Regions from separate parts of the Paenibacillus sp. cl6col genome, predicted to be linked through region 4. Evidence: riboswitches for the same ligand, from Rfam matches in the RefSeq annotation. Region 4 holds a riboswitch; each other region holds the start of a gene.
The links. Region 4 has a riboswitch for cyclic di-GMP ahead of BLS15_RS03400 (4'-phosphopantetheinyl transferase family protein). Riboswitches for the same ligand answer to the same signal wherever they lie in the genome.
Positions count from the first base shown of each region.

Region 1 (5,466 bases), on a different contig from region 4:
GGCAGACTTCTCCCGTCTTAAGCCAATTTCCGTTGAAGAACAGTTGACAATACCGCCATCCCCTTTCTAATCCTCATCATCATAAAATGGTATTACGAGGAAAATCATACACGATCATAGCTCGTCCTGTCAAGAATATGCAAAAACCGCCGCATTCAAAAGATGCGGCGGAATCGTAGAAAAATAACTTCTTATTGAGCGCTTTTTATAATATGCTGTGGCACTTTAATCTGAGGAACCACATTGTGTCTAGTGTATGTTGAGTTACTTACAAAATGATCCTCAATTTTTCGTCCGGATTCTTCCCCAGACTTTGTATATTCTAAAGCGGTACTCATAAGAAAATAATTATCCTTATTGATCCGATATTTAATGACTATGTTTTTCATATCGAGCATGATTTGTTTATTACCCTTTTGCTCCGACTTTTCCTGTTCTAATTTATCCTCTTCCTTGCTTGGTAACTCCGACCACAAAAAATGTTCAGCTTCCTTAGCTTTTTCATTTTCCAAACTCACTGTCACGATATAATCATTGCCTTCTGAAATAATGTTCGCTTCATTTGCATACATCTTGATCTGTCTAAAGAGCTCATTCAAATCCATATCCTTCTGTATTTGAGTTGGATTCATCAAATCATCCGGCAATTTCCTCCATTGACCATCATATTGAAGAAAATATGACCCTTCATTCGTTTGGTACTTTTTTAAAGTTAAATTCACCTCATTAGATATTATCGAATTTTCGAAATATAAGCCGATCGGTTCTTTCGTATAATCAAATCTTATTTTAGTTAGCTTAGAAGCTTCAATTTTTTGATCTGCCTTGATTGTCTCTGTCTGATTGATATCCAAGGAAAAGCTCTTTACACTTTTATCAGCCTCAATTGCTTTCTGCAATACTTCATCGGCTGTCGGCATCGTATTGCCGCATGCCGTTATCCCTAGTAATGATAAGAATGCTAGTAGTATGGTTATCCGTTTTTTCAAAATAACAGCCCCCTAAAATAATCTGCTTTACCCATGTTAGCCAATTTATAAAGAAGGGAACAGTAAGTTAAAACCTATTACTTCAATAAAATAGAAGCATTTGGACATCATCGATACATCTAATGGATACAGCAAGACTGTCGACAGTCTTGTTCTTTAACAGAACACCTCAGTTTGTATTCTCTATTAATTTGGTATGATATGGACAAATAACAGTGCACAAGTATTGGATATATTGCGAAAAATTTTTGGTTCGCAATCGAATACGGCGCTATCGACGTTAGCTTCATCTATGACTTGTACTTTGCCACAATTCTTAACATAAAATGTTGCGAATTGTTGATAGATTTCCACCTTGGTTCTTCTATATATTTAACGTATACGGAGATGAAAAATATGATTGGTATGAATATTCGTGTGTTGCGTAAAAAGCATAAATTCAGTCAGGAACAATTAGCTGAGAAGGTAAACGTGTCACGACAGACCGTAGCAAAGTGGGAAAACGGGGAGGCCTTGCCCGATATTTTTAAATGCAAAATACTCGCTGAACTTTTCCAAGTAACCCTGGATCAATTATCCCGTGATATGAGTGAAGAAGCGGCGAATCAGCTCGTTCCCACGGGGAAGCAGTTCTTTGGTGTTGTGAAGGTAGGAGATCGGGGACAGATTGTCATTCCCAAACAGGCACGCGAAATGTATCAGATACAAGCTGGTGATAAGCTGATTGTCTTGGGGGAAGATGCGACAAAAGGGATTGCTCTCTTAAAAAGTAATCATTTCATGGAATTTGTAGAGATGATCCAAAAAGCGGAGCGAGAGGTAGATGAATCAGAATGAGCAAAATTGTATTTTTTTCGATACCCGCACATGGTCATACCAATCCAACCATTCCGGTGGTTGCCGAGTTAGTCAATAGAGGCCATCAAGTTTGGTACTATTCCTTTCTAGAATTTCAGGAAAAAATAGAAGGTGCTGGTGCTGCATTCATTGCTTGTGATGAGTTCTTGCCCCAGCTTTCACAAAAGGAATTGGATCGCAAGGTTGGCAAAGATTTTACAGCATTAATTGAGATGGTTGCCGATACGACCATTGCTTTGGATGAGAAGGTATGTCAGGAATTAAGGGAAATCCAGCCGGATTGTATTGTATCTGACTCTATATGCTTTTGGGGAAAATTATTTGCTAAAAAACTAGAAATTCCATATGTTTGTTCGACTACTACCTTTGCTTTTAATCAGTACACCGCGAAACTGATGAAGCGTGGTTTCATCGATGTATGGAGGATGATCGTGGGTTGGCCCCGAATGAACAGAAAAATTCAGTTGTTAAAGAATCATGGTTATGAGATAGGGAATGTTGTATCGATTGTTCAAAATAATAATGAAACAGACGCCATTGTTTATACCTCGAAAGAATTCCAGCCGATGGCGGATACGTTTTCTGAGCGATATGCTTTTGTCGGACCATCCATCAGGCAGTCTCCGCCGATACAGATTAATAAAAAAGATAGAAAACTAATCTACATTTCACTTGGGACTATACTGAATCAAAATCAAGATTTTTACCAAAAAGTTATTCAGGCATTTGCAGATACGGACTATGATGTTGTGATGTCAGTTGGTGAAAAAACGGAGATTGCTTCTCTTGGCAACATACCAAGAAATTTCACAGTGAATAACGTCGTGGATCAAATATCGGTATTGCAAACAGCCGATGTATTTATTACCCATTGTGGCATGAATAGTGTGAATGAAAGCCTGTATTTTGGAGTTCCAATGGTTTTATTTCCGCAACATAGCGAACAAGGATTAGTGGCTGATCGGGTTGCTCAACTGGGTGCAGGTTTAAAGTTGAAAGGAAAGAAGCCAAAATATTTGGCAGCAGCGGTATCTGAGGTGTTGACGAATCGGACTTATCAGGAAAATGCGCAAAAACTGTCAGAAACTTTTCAGAATGCTGGTGGTGCAGTAGAAGCGGCCAATGTGATTTTAACTAAAATTCGAGCGAAGTCTTAGTGTACTTTCATGATCCTTTTTTTAAAATGGGGCAGCTTCATTGAAGAAGTGCATGACGAACATAAATCGTACTGGGTTGATAGACCTGGTACTTGATTGAATTTTGCGTACCTATAGGCACAGTTGTATACAAGCTGTTCATTTACATGTTACTATAGACATTTAATCTGTAACATTTGGATAATGGCAAACCCTAGCGAAAGCAGGGGACGCAAAGCCACGGGTCTAATGTATTTCACAATGCGATGACAGCCGGGTTGCCCTAATTGCGACATTACGTGCGTCTTTTTTTATTGCGCTGCCATTAGGGTGGCGCTTTTTTTGTGCTATTGTAAAGCGTCCCCGATGTTCATCTCATTTGATCGCAGAATGTAAAAGAATAGGAGATGTAATGATGCGGCCATGTTGTACAGCAACCAACAACGCAATGTACCAAGAACAGCATAAACACATTAAAGCAGGAAGAATGCGGCGTATGACGATTACAGCTAGCGCTGCGCTGTTAGCCGGGATGCTTATCTATCAGCCGACCCTTTATGCAGCGGATAAGCTGGTCGGTAGTATGATTACTGTCACGAAAACGAACAATGCTCCGCAGGCAGGGGCAGACCAACTGCAAGGCATCACCATAGGAATGAGCGAGGATCAACTATTCCAAAAAATCGGACTGCCGGTTCGCAAGGATCTAAGTGAATATGGCTTCGAGTGGTATATTTACAATCAGGATTATAAACATTACTTACAAGTTGGTGTTCAGGACCACAAGGTCGTTGCACTCTATACGAATGCGAATGATTCTTATGGAAGCATTGGATTCGGTTCAACCAAGCAGGAGGTAGAGGCAGCCTTCGGATCTTCCCTCAGTCAAATTAGGAAAGGCAATACGATTTACAATATGGACAACAGCGGACAATATAGCCTGTACAAGGTCGGCGGTATGTATGCAACCGTGTTCTATGATCTCCATCAAGGGAATACGGTGACGGCTGTCCAATTTATTGCCCATGATGTGGAACTGGCGTTCAAGGGGTACTTTGGCACGCCTAGCAAGCGATTGCAGACAAGCTTTGAGCAACAAATCCTCGATTTGGCTAATGCTGTGCGTGTCCGCGAGGGCATGAAGCCATTGAAGTGGAATGAAAAGGCTGCGGGAACTGCTCGCAAGCATAGCGACGATATGGGGCTGAGAAGCTTCTTCGATCATAACAATCCGGACGGCAAATCCCCGTTCGATCGGCTGAAGGCGGACGGAATCGTATACCAAAAGGCAGGGGAAAACATTGCTGCTGGACAGTCGAGTGCCATCTTCGTTCACGAGAACTGGATGAACTCGAAAGGACATCGTTCGAATATTTTGGGAGACTTTTCTCATCTAGGGGTGGGTGTGTACTTCGGGGGGAATTCAAATGTATATTACACACAGAACTTCGTCACGCAGAATTCCGTCGACGATAAAAAGCCCGATCCCGATGTTGTATCTCCTAGCCTCAGCGAATCTAAGGTTCTGACAGGAGATCCATTCGATGTAAAGGTCGAATATTCTGTGTCGGAAGCAGTATATTCAGCTTCATTCAGTCTTACTTATGACAGCCGCTTGACTCTCTTAGATATAAAGCCAAGCGTTACGATGGCTACCTATCAAAAGTTGAACTATCCGGATGTCCCACTTATCACGACAAAGAACATAACCGATTTACCTAATGGCCAGAAGCAATTGGATTACTCCGTAAATCTCAACGGAGGCGCTTATGAAGGAGACGGCGACATAGCAACCATCGCTTTCTTGAGCGACCAAGAAGGGAAATATACCTTCAATCTTGTAAATGCGAATCTGTTCAACGCAAACAATGAACGGATCCGAATCGGTTACATTCACTCGTCTACTGTTGATGTCATCAAGCCGTCTGTTCCGAATCCGAATCCGAAGCCAGAGTTGCCTATTTCGTCTTCCTCATCTGAAGGCTCTAGAGGTTCTAGTAGTTCTACACCTTCGACTTCTGTGGGAACAATTCCAGCCGGTAAGACGATGAAGGCAGGATTACTGGCAGAGACGATGAAGGAGCATGCAGTGAATGCGGAGTTCAAGATAAATGCGAATACCGTGAAAAAACAGCTGCAGGACAAAAATACCAAGCAGGTTCAACCCGATATTAGCGATGTAAGCATGAAGGATTACAATGAAGTCTCCTTCACGCTGGACAAATCGGCCGCCAAACTGCTGCAGGAATCAGGCAAGGATTTGCTTCTGTCTACAGCCGAATTCGATATTACCATTCCGAATAAGTCTATTGTGGAACTCATCGGAACGAGTGAACTCGAGCTTGTGGTGTCTCTTGCAGAGCATAAGGACAAAGGTTTTAGCAAGCATCATGGCGAGACGACCTTTACGTCTCCGATGATCACGATCCGCGGGCCGCAAGAAGCAAAGAATATCCTGTTGGAAATCTCCTTGAAGCTGATGG
Region 1 covers NZ_FNAZ01000007.1:96,991-102,456, forward strand. Annotated here, with positions in the region: gene BLS15_RS18625 (DUF6612 family protein) at 192-989, opposite strand; gene BLS15_RS18630 (helix-turn-helix domain-containing protein) at 1,386-1,826, shown strand; gene BLS15_RS18635 (macrolide family glycosyltransferase) at 1,823-3,004, shown strand; cyclic di-GMP riboswitch class I at 3,180-3,269, shown strand; gene BLS15_RS18640 (CAP-associated domain-containing protein) at 3,480-5,466, shown strand, end outside.
Region 1: linked by a shared signal. The riboswitch ahead of BLS15_RS18640 (CAP-associated domain-containing protein) and the one ahead of BLS15_RS03400 (4'-phosphopantetheinyl transferase family protein) in region 4 are both predicted to bind cyclic di-GMP.

Region 2 (5,466 bases), on a different contig from region 4:
GATAAGAAGTATTCCTCTAAAGAGCTGTTTTTCTTATGGATCGATTCTATTAAAATATCGTTCACGACCAGTTCCTTCGTCAGCACTCCCTGCTGGATATTCGGATCATATACTCGAATTATGCGCTCATCCATGACTCGTAGATTGTGTATGCCTAGTTTATCTTCGAGCAGGAACGCAGCTCGCGTGCAATCATTCGTCACAATCTCAATATATTCGCTATTTTTCATACGAACCTCATCCATAGACACTTCTGCAATTAATCGACCCTTATTAATGACACCAATCGTATCTGCAACAAGCTCAATTTCACCCAGCAGATGACTTGATATCAATATCGTTGTACCATATTGTCTGCTCAGCATGAGAAGCAAATCGCGTATCTCCTTAATCCCTATCGGATCCAGCCCATTAATAGGTTCATCCAACAGAAGCAGCTCCGGCTTCGTTGCGATCGCTCTGGCGATCCCTAGCCGCTGTTTCATTCCAAGCGAGAAATCTTTAACTGCTTTATCACCCACATGGTTGAGCTTCACCAGCTCCAATGCCTCATCTATGGCCTTCATGTTGTGATATCCCATGTACTCGCAGTGCAGCTCCATATTCTCTCGTGCCGACAGCTTGTCATAAAATACAGGGTATTCGATAATTGTCCCCATCCGAGCCAGCAGATGATACGACTTAGGGGCTAGCGCTTCCCCGAATACTTCAATTTGACCCATTGTAGGCTTAATTAAGTTCGTAATCATTTTCATAATTGTTGTCTTACCGGCCCCATTCGGACCCAAAAATCCATATATCTCTCCTTGACGGATGTTCATATTCACATTCGAGACAACCTCTTTGTCTAGGAACGTCTTTGTCAAATGATGTGTACGTAATAAATACGTCATGCCAGTATCTCCTCCCGCTCAATGCGTGCTTCCCGATGACTTTATTGTATGAGGCATTCCTCTCTAATTCCTTACTCAATCCTTACAAAAATCTTAAGCTCTATTTGCTCTTCATTCAGTCTCACTCGACACACCTTGGTATTCATGAAGCCGATTGCTAGATTATCTGCTCTACTCATTATCGTACGGGCATGGGAGCGTTTCAATCCGTTATTTCCTTCTGATAGCGATGAATAGTTATTAAGTTGGAGGCATATAGATGGATTATCAGGTATGAATCAACTCTAGTAGGTTAATACTTGTAGTATGTATACAAACTAGTATTTTCTTATCATTGACAAATTGTTCCTCGTAACCTATATTGAGCTTGATAGTTCCCTATGCCTATGATTACAGTCATCTTCGCTTGGATAAGAGGTGTTATGATTGATCAATCACATAGGGCACACTAATCGAAAGATTAGGCCGCAAAGCTTCGGAGTCTAACGGTTCTACGACCTATGATAGTCCAGCTGCAACTAACAATTCTGTTACTTGCAGCTGGACTTTTTTTATTTATGTGAAGTTCTGGCGGAATTAACTTTCCGTTGAGCTATATAAATAAGAATGAGGAGGCATGGACTCACTTCGGTAGGGGAGGAATAAAATGAAAAAATGAGGTGGCGAATTGAATGAAACGTAGAGTAAAGTTGGCCGTAACATGGCTGTGCGTATTTGCCGTGTTCTTCGGGTTTATTCCTCACACACTGCAAAGTGCAGATGCAGCCGCACGTGATCCAATTTGGCCAGAGCCAGGTGCTGTGAAATTAAGCAAGACAGCGAAGCCAACCGGGACGCCAGGAGAGTGGCAGATTACTCTGACCGCCGAAGGGAAGAACGTTGAAGCCGGTGACACCGATGTTGTACTTGTCTTAGACAAGTCAGACAGTATGAAAAGCTACAAACGGTTAGACAATGCCAAAAAAGCTGCGGAGAAATTTGCAAATACACTGCTTTTGTCCAACGTCAAAACAAGAATTGCTCTTGTCACGTTTAGCACCAGCGCAGAGGATACATCATCCGGATTCCTTGGCCAGAATGATAAACAGCAGCTCCTGAACAAAATTAAGGGCATCTCGGCTTCCGGAGGGACAAACATACAAGGCGCTCTCAACACAGCACATCAGTTACTAACTACAAAGAGTTCAGCTAAAAATAAATTTATTGTGCTGCTTAGCGACGGTGCGCCAACGTTCAGTTCTCCTGCAAAAAAGGCCGCTCCTTATTCATGGCCCAACAACAAGTATAACTTTGTACTGTCCAACTTTGACTACACCAAGACTATCGGATCCGGCAGCAGCTATGAATTATCCTCTGGCTTGTTTGGGGATCGATACAAAGTAGATAACTATACGGTTAAGGACAATGGAATTCCTACGATATCTCAAGCCAAAGCATCCAAGGATGCAGGAGTCACCATTTATTCGATTGGGCTTGAGGTCGGCAATGATGCTAACGCTGTATATGTATTAAAGAACAGCGCTTCAGCAAACAACTATTACCCATCTGACAGCGCGGAGCTGGAGAAGGTTTTCTCTGAACTGGCAGGGAAAATTTCCTACGCGGCTGAAAATGCTGTAGTCAAGGATCCGATGGGTGAAATGTTTAACCTTAATTTCAAGGGCAATGCACCTGTTGAAAAGCAAGACTATACAGCATCTCAAGGCACGGTGAAATGGGATGCAGCTTCGGAAACGTTTGTATGGGACGTTGGCAACATTGTAGAGGGAAGTCCGGCAACCCTGACATATACCATCAAAATGGACTCTTCTAAAAATCCGAGTGCCGATGTCAATTACCCGACAAACGGACGTACCACCATGGAATACACAGATGTGAATAGACAACGTACAACAAAAGATTTTGAAGTGCCACAAGTCAGCTTCGGCAAAGGCTCCATTCTTGTGAAAGGCTACAAGGTTAATGAACAAGGCGAGCCTATTAACGCAGACGGCAAGGTTGTCGAACGTGTGGATCTTGCAGAGCAGTTGTACAGCGAGTCTTTCACTGTCAATGGGAAGGATGCGCTGGATATAGGGCCGAAGTACAAGGTTCCTGCTCCGAAGCTCGACAACTATGTGTTGAAAAAGGGCACCGACCCTACAGAAGAAACGTTAACACTGCAGGAACCTAACAAAACAGTATGGTTCGGATATATGCTAGCTCCACAAAAGCTAACGATTAAGTATGTAGATAAGGACTCCGGCACATCCATCGCTGACGACGATACTTCGCTCTCCGGCACCGACGGACAGACGATTACGTTGAAGGCACTCGACATCCCGGGATACACGCCTGAGAACGCCGAAGTTCAATACACATTTAAGGCCAAGGACAACGAATATACCTTCTTCTACAAGAAGACAGCACTCCCTATCACGATCAAGTTCATCGATAAGGATACCGGCAAGTCCATCGCTGACGACGACACATCTCATTCAGGTAAAATTGGCGAGGCCGTTACGTTGAAAGCTCTGGACATCCCAGGCTACACGCCTGAGAAGGCGGAGGTAACCTACACTGTAAAAGCTGCGGATAATGTGGTTACCTTCTTCTACAAGAAGACGGATCTCCCTATTACCATCAAGTTCGTCGATAAGGATACCGGCAAGTCCATCGCTGACGACGACACATCTCATTCAGGTAAAATTGGCGAGGCCGTTACGTTGAAAGCTCTGGACATCCCAGGCTACACGCCTGAGAAGGCGGAAGTAACCTACACTGTCAAAGCAGCCGATAACGTAGTTACCTTCTTCTACAAAGCGAACGCTCAAAAAGTAATCATCAAACATGTCAGCAGTCTTACAAACAGAGAAATCGCTGCCCCAACATCTGAACAAGGTGTCACTGGCCAGACGATTACGTTGAAGGCTCTAAGCATTCCAGGCTTTACAGCTGACAAGGCTGAAGATAGCTATACGTTCAAGGCCGAGGACAATGTATACACATTCTGGTATACGCCAAGCCAACAGACACTGACAGTGGAGTATTTGAGTAAAGAAACCAAAGAAACACTTGCAGATTCTGAAACTCATAACCGGCCTACCGGCACGAAGCTTGGGTTGGAAGCCAAGAAGATTCCTGGCTATACGCCTGAGGTAGAAAGAGAGCTTTACACATTCACAGATAAAAACGACACGTACAAATTCTTCTACACCGCGAATCCACAAAAAGTAACCATCCACTACATTGACCAAGACACCAAGCTTCCTATCGCAAAAGATTCTTCGAAAGACGGCAAAACTGGAGAATCAATAACACTGACTGCACTAGAAGTCACAGGCTACACTCCAGTCAATCCAGAAGTAAAATACACGTTCACTGCTGAGGCTAACCAAGAGCACACCTTCTTCTACACCAAGAAGGACGTTACTCCTCAAGAACGCACCGTGCACGTCCACTATAAGGATGCAGCTACTGGCACAGTTCTGAAGGAATCCACTTCAACAAGCGGCAAGGTTGGAGCAACCATCACACTGAGAGCAGAAGATATTACAGTTGATGGTGCAATCTACGTGCCAGACTCCTACCAGCATGAATACACAATCACTGAGCAAGCTAAACAATCCTATACGTTCTTCTACAGCAAGAAAGAGCTGCCAACCTATTTCGTGACTGTTCATCACCTTGAAGAAGGCACTGACGCAGTGCTGCATGAGCCTACTACGGTCAGCGGCAAGTCTGGCGAAGTCGTTCATGTAACAGCAGAGCCAATCTCCGTAGCAGACGCTGTCTATCAGCCTTTAAAGTTCAATCATGACATTACGATTGACGGAACTCCAGAACAACAGTACACGATTTACTACAAAAAGGGCGATCCTGTAGAGGCATTGCTGCTGACGGTACTGCATCTGGATAAGGAGACTCTTGCACCGGTAGCAGAACCAACTTCGTTGAAAGGCAAAGCCGGAGAGCACATCACACTGAAGCCAACACCGATCACAGTGACAGACGCTGTATACAATCCAGAGCAGTCTACTTACAACTATGTCTTCACTGCAGATGCTTCACAGACGTTCAGGATCCTCTACATCAAGAATCCAATCAGCAAGCCAGATCAGCAAGTAACGATTAAATATGTGGAACAAGGAACAGGCAAGCAGCTCGTAAATCCAACGATTAAGAGCGGCAAAGCGGGGGAGAAGGTCGAACTTACGGCACTGTCCATATCGGGGTACACACCTGTGAAATCCACTGACACTTACACCTTCACCGATAAGGAAGGGCAAGAGTACATCTTCTATTACACGCAAAGCTCAAGTGGCGGAGGCAGCAGCAGTGGCGGCAGCAGTACCTCCTATTATCCAAGCTCCAAGCCATTGCCACCAGTTCCACCATTGCCACCGGTGCCGAAGTTAGAAACGCAATATCATTACAATTACATCAATGGATATCCGGATGGGGAAATCAAGCCGAAAAAACTGATCAGCCGCGAAGAAGTGGCTGCTATCTTCTACCGCTTAATGGAGAATACCACACGGGCCAACTTCTTGAAGGGCACCAACTCTTACAAGGATGTAGCCGAAAAGCGCTG
Region 2 covers NZ_FNAZ01000004.1:159,652-165,117, reverse strand. Annotated here, with positions in the region: gene BLS15_RS12625 (ABC transporter ATP-binding protein) at 1-893, opposite strand, end outside; cyclic di-GMP riboswitch class I at 1,326-1,413, shown strand; gene BLS15_RS12620 (MucBP domain-containing protein) at 1,565-5,466, shown strand, end outside.
Region 2: linked by a shared signal. The riboswitch ahead of BLS15_RS12620 (MucBP domain-containing protein) and the one ahead of BLS15_RS03400 (4'-phosphopantetheinyl transferase family protein) in region 4 are both predicted to bind cyclic di-GMP.

Region 3 (5,466 bases), on a different contig from region 4:
AAGATCGTGAAGGTCAATTACAAGGTCTTTTATGTATAAATTTTGATGCGGATGTCTATAGGAAAGTCGCAAAGGATATATTAAAATTGGCCAATCTAAGTTCAGCTATAGATCTTATCGAACAAGAAACTGACCAGGAACAACCTATTGAAAAACTTACCGATAATATTCGTAATATCATTTATTCAGTAATAGATAAAGATATATTAGAATCCGGTGCTCAGTTATCACCTGAACAAAAGAGACTTGCTATTTTCAAATTAAAGGAATATGGGGTATTTGAAGTTAAAGGTACAATAAATGAAGTTGCTGAAATAATGGGAATGTCGGAATCAAGTGTTTATCGTTATCATCAAATGATATCTCGCAACGACAAGTAGCCCCAATCGAATCAGAACAATAAATCGAGCAATACAACCTTGGATCAATCCGAGGCCGTAGAGCGAAACAAAAGACGACTATTATTCTATTTATGGGATAATAGTCGTCTTTTTCACTGTATACACAAGCCTGTACCACTGGCTTCTCACTTCGGTAGCTTTACTATTCTCTTCACGTTAAGAGCGAAGATTGCCAAAACTCTAGTATCAAGTTTCAAAACAATAAGCGTAAAATGATTATGGAGATAATACCGCCCAGTACGGTTCCCAATAAACTTCTTGTTTTTATCGCAATTAAAAAAGTCGGTATGGCTGCAAAAAATTCAATGTTGTTGGTAAGAGATGTAAGCTTTCCGTCATGGATAAATATCTCTTGACCTATCAGAGCAGCTATTACAGAAATGGGGACATAATTTAACCAACGCATTGCCCATTCTGGTAATTCAAACCGACTAAGCACCATAAGAGGAACGACCCTTGGAATGAACGTGACAAAAGCTGAGCCTAGAATAATCAAAAAAATGTCCCATCTTACTTCCATTTTTCTACCACCATTCCTATTGTTGAAGCAATAATTGTAGCCACAATAACGCCCATACTGCTGGACAAAAAGAAAGAACTTCCCACAGCAATGACCACTGCAATAATTGCGACAACGATATCAAGTTTGATTCTATTTCGCCCTACCATAGAGAGTACGAGAATTCCAATAAACATAGCTGGCAAGGCAAATGCTAGTCCGAATTTCTCAGGATTCGAAATCCATTGCGCCAAAAATGCTCCTGCTAGATTCGCTGCAAGCCAATTTACATAAGCGGTTATGTTGAGGCCATGCATCCATTTCTCACTGATTCGCTTTTTCTTGGCCGCCTCGGTAATCGCGACACCGAATGTCTCATCGGTGAGTAGAGAACCTACTAGCATGTTGCGAAGTGGAGTAAGATGCCGGAAATAAGGTGCTAGTGCTGCACTAAGTAAAATATGACGAAGATTTACAAAGAAAATCGTAATAATAATGGCAGTAATCGAACTACTTGCTGCTATCATACCCGCAGCAATAAACTGAGCTGAGCCAGCATAGAGAATCATAGACATCAGAGCGATCTCAGCGATGCTAAGTCCCGCAGTCTTTTGGATCACACCTGCAGCTAATCCGATACTTAAATAACCCAGCAGCGTGGGGACACAATCTTTTACTCCTTGGATAAAGCTATCTTCAGCTCTCGGAGACGAATTCATTTGGACGTTCGACAGACTCATTTCATTCCCTCTTTATTTTCAAGTATTAGAAGCTAACTTACTAACTACTACGAAAAAGTGAAAGAAAATACGGTTCAATTTATTTGAACCGTTTCCCGGTAACAACATGAAATAGGTTAGGAGCGTTTTTCCAAAGCGCTTCTGCTTTCTCTGGGCCCACTTCTTTCACTAATTCTGAGAACATAATGTCATGCCTGATGTATTCCATCGCGATTAACACAAGTGCCGGGTCTTCCGTTTTTACCGCCCATGCAGGTGTATTTTGCGCGAAATTTGCAATTAATACTTCTTCATTATCCCGTGCAACAATCGTTAAGCGGCCGTTCATACGTTCCTCAGCTACTTCTGGAGCCATGTAGTTGTGATGAGTCGTTGCCCCAAGCTGAATCTCAGGTGCTCCAAAAAGAATAGAAAAGACGTGGGTATCATCCTTTATCCGCTCATCTATAGCACCTTTTATCGAAGCGACTTGTGGTTCCCAAATCGACAACCATATTTCTTTTTTAGCTTTATCGATTATGTCAATCATTTCGGCCACAACGCGCTCATCACTGCTGATGCGTCGAATGACATCTACTTCTTGTTCACTTTCTAACGCAGATAAATTCTTTTCAAGATAATCCATAGAATTGTCAAAGTCATTACGCAATCGACGGATTAATTCTTTTGCTGGTAATGGCGCATAGGTTACAGGATCAGTAGGTACTGTATACACCGCACCTTTATCCATTAATTTTGCCAGTACTTCATATATCGTTGAACGAGGTACACCTGACCTTTTGCTTATTTCATATCCGGTTATAGGAGAATTTTTCAATAGCCCTATGTACGCTTTACATTCATATTGTGAAAAGCCCCATTTCTGAAGTTCTTTAAAAAGTTCTTCCATGGCAACTCCTTTAGTAGTTAGTGTGTTACTTACTATAAAATAAAATGAATTAGCTGTCAAAGCAATCCTGGTTCCGTTATCGAAAATGATCGTCAGACCACTGTTTTGTTCCTGATTCTTCAACTTTTGGGCGAGGTATAATTGCCCAGAAAAGGAGGATCAGTCCTTTTTAATTCCCTCCCTAAGACCTACTGCCCAAACCTTGTCGGACATGTGGAATATGTAAAAAAGCATAACAAGGAATAACAAGGGATCGGTGCAGTTACTAGGCTGATGTCCAGTATCAAACCATATGGAATTAACATACATCCTCTTATTCCATCCGGATTTCAACATGATATATTTCTAGTGAATAATAATATCGAACTATGTTCATATATTCACAAATAATCCGTATGACCCATTAAATAAACGTGAAACTGCTGTATATTTAACGGTGTAAACATGTATCGTTATGCAAGAGTATGCATGTTTGCAGGTATTACTAGGCAAAGCTAGGGAAATCTAGTGACGCAAAACTAAAGGGGCTAAGGAAGAAATTCTATGCCAGCCAGTTGCCGATTAATAGACCCCCATCTCTATTAGTCGTATGGTTGTTTTTGTATGATCCATGGCGAGATGCCCCACCCTAGCTGCCTATTAATAAAATCTATTGATAGGAAGTGAATAACGGATGAAGACTGGGAAAAAGCAGAGTGCACGGAGATTGTTCGCAATGACGGTAGTGACCATCATGATGTTCGTGTCTTCGTTGGCACCGGCTTATGCAGGGTCGGCTGTTTCCGCAGCACAGGAACCTGTGGTCAAAAACGCGACAAAGGAAATAAGGAATGTTATGTACTATGGCGATTGGTCGATTTGGGGAGGACAAGGGAACTTTTATCCTAAGGATATACCGGCCGATCAATTAACCCACCTGAACTATGCGTTTCTCGATTTTGATGCCCAAGGCAACCTTGTCTTTACGGATAAGGATGCGGCAGTAGAAGCGCCTGTCGGCCAGGATGGCGTTCAATGGCAAGCGGCCAATGCAGGCATCCTTATCGCCCTGCAGCAATTGCGCGCAGAAAACCCGAATCTGAAGATCGGCATCTCTCTTGGCGGATGGTCGAAATCAGGCGACTTCGCTGTCGTTGCAGCCGATGCTTCCAAACGGGCAAATCTGATCCAAAATGTCATGAAATTCATCAAGTACACGAACATGGACTTCGTGGATGTCGATTGGGAGTTCCCGGCTGAAGTTCGACAGCCTGATATGGTCGATAATAAGAACGATGAAGGTACGAAATACGCTATACCAGAGGATAAAAACAATTATATTTTACTCCTGCAAGATATCAAAAACGCATTGAATAAGCAAGGAGCCGAGCTTGGTAAAGCGTATGAACTGTCTGTTGCACTTCCAGCGCCGAAGAGTAAGATCGATATCGGCATTGATGTGCCGAGACTGTTCAACATTGTAGACTTTGCCAACATTATGACTTATGACATGCGCGGTGCATGGGATGAAATAAGCGGCCACCATACCGGCTTGTATACGAACCCGAACGACCCGCTCACGGGCAACAACCTGTCCATAGACGAGAGCGTGAAATATTTGATTCAGCAAGGAGCCGAGCCGAACAAGATTGTTGTCGGGGCAGCCTACTACACTCGCGGCTGGGATAAAGTATCGCAAGGATCCGATCCGAATCATCCGGGGCTATTCGGCGAAGCAGCACTATCAGCCAAGGATGCGGATCAGACTCCATCCCGCGGCGCGGTTGGCGAGGCAGCGCTCGCTGTTGGGGACGGCGGCCGCCGAACAGGGATTTGGTCTTATCGCAACCTCGACAAGCTGAAGGCCACTTACCCGAATCTCAAGGAATATTGGGATGATGCAGCCAAAGCTCCCTATCTGTATGATGGGACAACTGGCGTATTCTACACGTATGACAATGAAAGATCCATTCAAGAGAAAACGAAATATGTGCTTGAAAACGGTCTGGGCGGCGTCATTGCTTGGATGGCTTCCAATGATGCCCCTACTGCGGATCCTGCCAAGCGCGACAAATTAACAAAGGCAACGAAAGAAGGCCTCTTCGGGAGCCAGGCGTTGACAACACATGAAATCCAATATACCAAGCTGGACGTTACGGCGGATGTGAAACCGTATACTGAGGCTTGGGGCAACAGCAAAGGCTATGAAATCACCCTCTTCAATAACGAGTCTTTGACCGAATCGAATCAAGTGTTGAAAGCGGTGGAAAGAGGAGCTAAAACGGTTAAGCTGCCGAAGCTCTACATCCAAGCCGATGGACCGCTGACTTCAGGCGATTATTTGGCGGGAACCGTAACAAATGAGAACGGTTACACGGTCGTCGATTTGAAATCGGTCTATGATGCTAAAACGATTGAAACTGGCAGATCCTATACGTTCAAACTGAAGGGAGATGCCAAGATTACAAGCATGGAGCTGGTTCAGCGGGTGTCGGATAACAGCCCAGAGATGAACAGACAACTCATTTTGGGTGATGAAGCTCCAAGCAAGAATCAACCGCCTGTATTGCATGGCGTAACGGACGTGACGCTTACAGTCGGCGACAACTTTGATAAGCTGGCCGGCGTAACGGCTACGGACGCAGAAGACGGAGATCTGACATCACGTATTAACGTGACGGGAGAAGTCAATACGAATGCAGCCGGCAAGTATGAGCTGGTTTACTCCGTTTCCGATTCGCAAGGATTAACGGTCGAGAAAAAACGCACCATTACAGTTATCGAAGCTCCAAGCAAGAATCAACCGCCTGTATTGCATGGCATAGCAGACCTGACGCTGAAAGTCGGCGACAGCTTTGATAAGCTGGCTGGCGTAACGGCTACGGACGCAGAAGACGGAGATCTCACATCCCATATTGCCGTGACGGGAGAAGTCAATACAAATGCAGCCGGCAAGTA
Region 3 covers NZ_FNAZ01000017.1:12,210-17,675, reverse strand. Annotated here, with positions in the region: gene BLS15_RS27050 (helix-turn-helix transcriptional regulator) at 1-380, shown strand, start outside; gene BLS15_RS27045 (AzlD domain-containing protein) at 595-921, opposite strand; gene BLS15_RS27040 (AzlC family ABC transporter permease) at 912-1,640, opposite strand; gene BLS15_RS27035 (TrmB family transcriptional regulator) at 1,720-2,529, opposite strand; cyclic di-GMP riboswitch class I at 3,007-3,091, shown strand; gene BLS15_RS29890 (glycosyl hydrolase family 18 protein) at 3,203-5,466, shown strand, end outside.
Region 3: linked by a shared signal. The riboswitch ahead of BLS15_RS29890 (glycosyl hydrolase family 18 protein) and the one ahead of BLS15_RS03400 (4'-phosphopantetheinyl transferase family protein) in region 4 are both predicted to bind cyclic di-GMP.

Region 4 (5,466 bases):
GAATCGTTCGCGTGACTTCTGGAAGTTCGCCGACATATCCGGATCGCCCAACGTACCCGGATCGTCCAACATACCCAGATGAGCCCGACTACTCCGGCAATCTTAGAGGCGTCAATTATGTGACAACACAGATCTCAGGCCAATCCGGAGATGCAAGCGATATTCGTGTCAGCTTCTCCAAGGAACAGTATGAAAATAACCTTGATCAATATCGCGTCATGATTGTTAAAGCGTCGAACTCCTTTAATTTGAACAAGGCTCGTTCGGTATCTTCCAACAATTATACCGTAGTGAACAAGAGCAGTGACGATCCTGTAGTCAGATTGGATTCCCGAGCACGTGACGTAGATGGAGACTACATCCGCACGAATGTGAAGTATGAAGCTTATGTATTGTCAGTGGGCAGAACGAGCAACCAACAGGTGCTCTCGAACCCATCTTCAACCTTTACGTTAGGCGACAATGCGGTTGCGGCGGCAACGAATGTGCAAGTGCGCAATGTGGCGAATTATAACGATGGCCGCGATATGCAGGTCAGCTTCTCCCGTCCTTCTAACGATAGCCAAATTCTAAATTATCGGATTATGGTCGTTAAAACGAAGGATGCATCTCGTTTCGATGCTTATGAAGCAGACCGCGTCTCCAGCCAAAATTATACGACCGTATCGAAGTCCAGCAACTCGACGTTGACGACAACCTTGAGTTCGACGGCAAGAGATACATCAGGTGAATATATCCGCAATAATGTGTCTTATACCGTATTTGTAGTATCTGTAAGCAATACGAGCTCGTATGCCAACAAGCTGTCCTCCGGCTCATCCTCGTTCACGCTTGGACAATCAGCTGGTGTTCCAGTGATTACGAAGGTCAGCCAAGTGGGCAATTATGGAGATGGACGCGATATTCAGATCAGCTTTAATCGCTCCTCCGATGAATCGCGCGTAAGCTACTACCGGATTTTTGCAGTGAAATATTCGGATGCTTATCGCTTTGATTTGACTGAAGCAAACCGGGTTTCATCTAGCAATTATTATGATGTCTCGAAGAATGGCTATAGCATTACTTCAACATTGCCATCTAATATGCGTGATGTGAATGGCTCACTAATCCGCAGAGGGGAAACATACCGCCTGTTCGTCATGTCAGTTTCGAATAGCAACTCTGATTACAATGCATTGTCGGGCGCATCTGATTCCATCAATATTTCGAATAACTCAACGGTGTACAGTGCTTCCAATGTAAGAGTAAGCGATGTCGGAGATTATAATGACGGCCGCGATATGATGGTTACCTTCAACCGGGCCTCGGATGAATCGAATATTAGCCAGTATCGAATTATGGTTGTGAAGACGAGCAGATCGTACCGCTTTGATGTATCCGAAGCGAACAACGTATCCAACTACAATTATACGTCGATGAACCCGAATGGCAGAGACGTTAGCCTCAAGCTGAGCTCTACTGCGAGAGACGTAGATGGGGACCTGATCCGTAACGGAACCAGCTACCAAGTATATGTGCTTTCTGTTGGACGCGGTAGTTATGTGAATTCCCTGTCCAGCTCTTCAGATACGATTACGTTGTCTAACAATTCGACGGTGTACCCTGCAACGAACGTATCGGCAAGCAGTTTGGGTGGAAACTACAATGATGGACGAAACCTGAGTGTAACATTCAACCGTGCTGCAGATGAATCGAATGTGAACCATTATCGCGTAATGGTCGTGAAGTCTTCCAACGCAAGCCGTTTTAATCTAACAGAGGCCAATCGAGTTAATAATTGGAACTCAGCTGTCGTGTATCGGAGTGGCAGCAGCTTGTCGCATGTATTCGATGCGGATGCAAGAGATGTAGATGGAGCACCGATTCGCAACGGCAACAGCTACCGGGTATTTGTTCTGTCTGTAAGCTCCAATAGTCAAGCGAACAATGCGTTGTCTGCTCCATCTCCAGAGGTGACGCTTAAAGGCAATGCCTCGGTTGATGTTGTGACGAATGTAGAAGCGAAGATTATTGGCAAAAACGGTAATGCCAGCGACATTGAAGTAGGCTTTAATGCACCATCCAGTAATTCGTACGTAAATGAATACCGTATTATGGTCGTCCGCGCAGATCAGTCCTATGCATTCGACGCATATAGTGCGGGACAGGTGAGATCATCCAGCTACATTCGGGTTGGGAATCAGAGTGGCTATGTAAGACAATCGCTAACAAGCGGCTTGCGGGATGTTCAAGGCAACGACATTCAAAAAGGTGTTGCTTACCGGGTATTTGTGCTTACGGTAGCTGACAATAGAAGCGGCTCCTCGAATGCCTTGTCTTCGCCTTCTGGTGAATTTTCCTTGGTAGATCAATCTGTTCAGGCACCTACGAACGTGTTTGCAGCGAGAGAAGGCGTGAATGATTTCAAGGCTTACTTCACGAAGCCAGGCAGTGATAACGGAATTGCCTATTACGCAGTGATGGCTGTTCCTTCCGGTTCAGCGGGTTCATTCAACCTGGATCAGGCAAATCGTGTGGCAGGAAGTAATTATAAATTGGTTAGTGTATCAGGCGATGGTTCAACCATATTCTCGCTGTCCGATAATGATGCATATGGAAATCCGATTCGCACAGGCGTTACCTATAAAGTATTCGTGATGTCCATAGCAGATGGACGAAGTGCAACGGTGAATGCGCTGTCCACTGCATCCAACGAAATGACAGTTGGTGACGGATATTAATCCTCATGATGTGGGATAGAGAAGATAGATAGATGGCATTCAATAAGAGCCTCGGAATGATTTCCGAGGCTTTTTATGTATCACCAAGAGTACAAGAGAGTTGTGTAATGAGTAAGAAATGACTTCAGTGCTGTCTATTAGGTAATTGGTAGGGGAGAGGGGGGCTAAGCAGTAGTGGCTCTATAGGGAAATCGACAAATGTTCGAGCAGTTGGAGGGAATTGTACGAATCTATGGGAGCAAGGATGGAGAGGATAGGGGTGTTTTTGTCGGAAATAGGGTGAAACCACCTTTGAAAATGACTATAAAATGACAAAAAATGATTTTTCGTGTCGAAAAATTGAAAAGTGTTATGAAAAAGTATTAATCTTTTCATTCGAGCAACCGATATAAAATATGGGTCTTGAGTTGGATAGGGAATGCGACCGTCCAACATGCTGATATGTAATATGTACTTTAGACCTATTCACGCGATACATGTCACAAGAACTAGTGCGTAACATTGCTATGACATTCTTGCCTGATAATCGATCTGCAACACGCAATGGATACATCAAGAAGAACAACATCAGGATTGAAAGGCAAACTCTTCGAAAGATGAGGACGCAAAGCCGCGGGCCTAACATCTTCACGGATTACGGCGGCCGGGTTGCCATTAATGTTGCGGTAACTACACAACGGTTATTCGGTGACAAGGCTATGCAGAATGGCCTTTTTTTTGCGCACAGAAGCTGGGGTAAATGATGGAAATTGTGTTGCTAAAATGGGACGAGTGTACTTCCTACGAAGACATAGATTCATTGATGGATCGATTTATCCCGTTCGTTACACCTGAAAAATACAAAAGGTTAGATAGACTTCGGAACCGTGAAGATCTTTATTGCACGGTTGCGGCTGACATATTGGCACGCATGCTGCTATGTCGAACCTTGAAATGTTCGAATAACGAACTTGTTATTCACACTCATCCCTTCGGCAAGCCATATGTGGAGGGTGATCCAGTATTTTTCAACATCTCTCACGCCGGTGCGTTCATAGCAGTGGCATTGGATGAAGCGCCAATCGGGATTGATATAGAGCAAGCAGGAGAATGGAACATGGACGTGGCTAGGCTGATATGCTCGCCGCGTGAGTTGGAATTGCTTGCAAATACGAACGACAGTCGTGCGCGTCAGGAATTGTTTTTTTACATATGGACGGCTAAGGAAAGTGTTCTGAAGGCATTAGGAACGGGTCTCAGCCTGCCTCCTAGCACATTCGAGATTGTGCAGGAGACAGCTGTACCTATACAGCATAATCAATTATGGAATGTTGATCATAATTATGTAAAGCAATATGTCGTTCCTGTAACAGGCTATAGTATGACTGTGTGCGCACAGCATATGGAATTTGCCAAGCAAATAGAGTACATCACATGGGAGCAGTTGACTCATAGGTTTACGAAATGGGTTGGATCGTATAAAGGAGAGGACGAGAATTGGCTTTCATGGAATTGACAGTAGAACGATTGGCAGGCTATGACGTACATTCTATCGAACTGCCTGAGGAGACAATGCGTCTTCTAAAGAAGCATTCGGCCGAGCATTCGGTCAAGTTGGAATCCGTCATGTTCAGTGCGTGGGCAACGCTGTTGTCCCGGTTCTACAACTCGCAGCAAGTAACTCTTCATGCCGTTCAAGCGGGACACGGCAATGGCAACCATACAGTAGTCAGTCAGGATGACGTAACCTTGCAAGGAATTATGAGCATTCATAACAGCTTGTCGGCTTGCGCAGAAGGACGTAACCTGACTTGCTCTGAAATAGCTTCTGACAGTGATGTGGCAACGTATTGCTGGTACGGAGAAGATGTTCAGCCCGTGCTTCCAGAGGGAGAGCAGGTATGTGACCTGCACGGCTGCATTCAGCATGCTGCTGGAACGGGCGCATTACCAATGTTCACAATGTATTACAAGGAAAATCAGTTCCAGTTATCGACGGTAGAGAAGCTGGGGGAGTACTTCTTGCAGCTGCTGGATGAAGCTGTGAAGCATCCTCAGAAGCGTATTGGCGAGCTGGAAATGCTGACAGAGCAGGACAAGCGCCAGTTAATTGAGGGGATGAATCAGACGCGAGCTGAATATCCTCATACATTCACGGTTCAGGCGCTGTTCGAGGAACAGGCTAAGCTGCATCCGGATCGAGTAGCTGTCATCGAAGATGATCGCGAGTTGACCTATTGCGAGTTGAATGCTCGTGCGAATCAATTGGCGCGCAGGCTGCGGAAGCTTGGCATCGATCGGGAACAGTCTGTTGGTATTATGGCAGAGCGCAGTGCAGAGATGGTTGTCGGTATCTTAGCGATTCTCAAGGCGGGAGGAGCTTATGTTCCACTTGATCCCGATCACCCTCAGGATCGCATTCAATATGTCCTGGAAGACAGTCGTACGAAGCTGGTACTGACTAGCAGATCGTCAGATATAGATTTGCCGAATACCATCGAGCAGGTTCATATGGATGACCCGAGCCTTGCTGATGAATCTAGCGATAATCTGGTATCTGTGAATCAGCCAGAAGATCTTATATATATCATTTACACATCCGGTTCGACAGGAAGACCTAAGGGCGTCATGGTTACTCATCGTAATGTCATTCGCCTAGTAAAGCGCACGAATTATGTGAAGTTTGGCGAAGGCGACCGTATTTTGCAGACGGGATCACTTGTCTTCGATGCCTCAACCTTTGAAATCTGGGGCTCCTTGTTGAATG
Region 4 covers NZ_FNAZ01000001.1:791,239-796,704, reverse strand. Annotated here, with positions in the region: gene BLS15_RS03405 (copper amine oxidase N-terminal domain-containing protein) at 1-2,720, shown strand, start outside; cyclic di-GMP riboswitch class I at 3,290-3,376, shown strand; gene BLS15_RS03400 (4'-phosphopantetheinyl transferase family protein) at 3,460-4,215, shown strand; gene BLS15_RS03395 (non-ribosomal peptide synthetase) at 4,206-5,466, shown strand, end outside.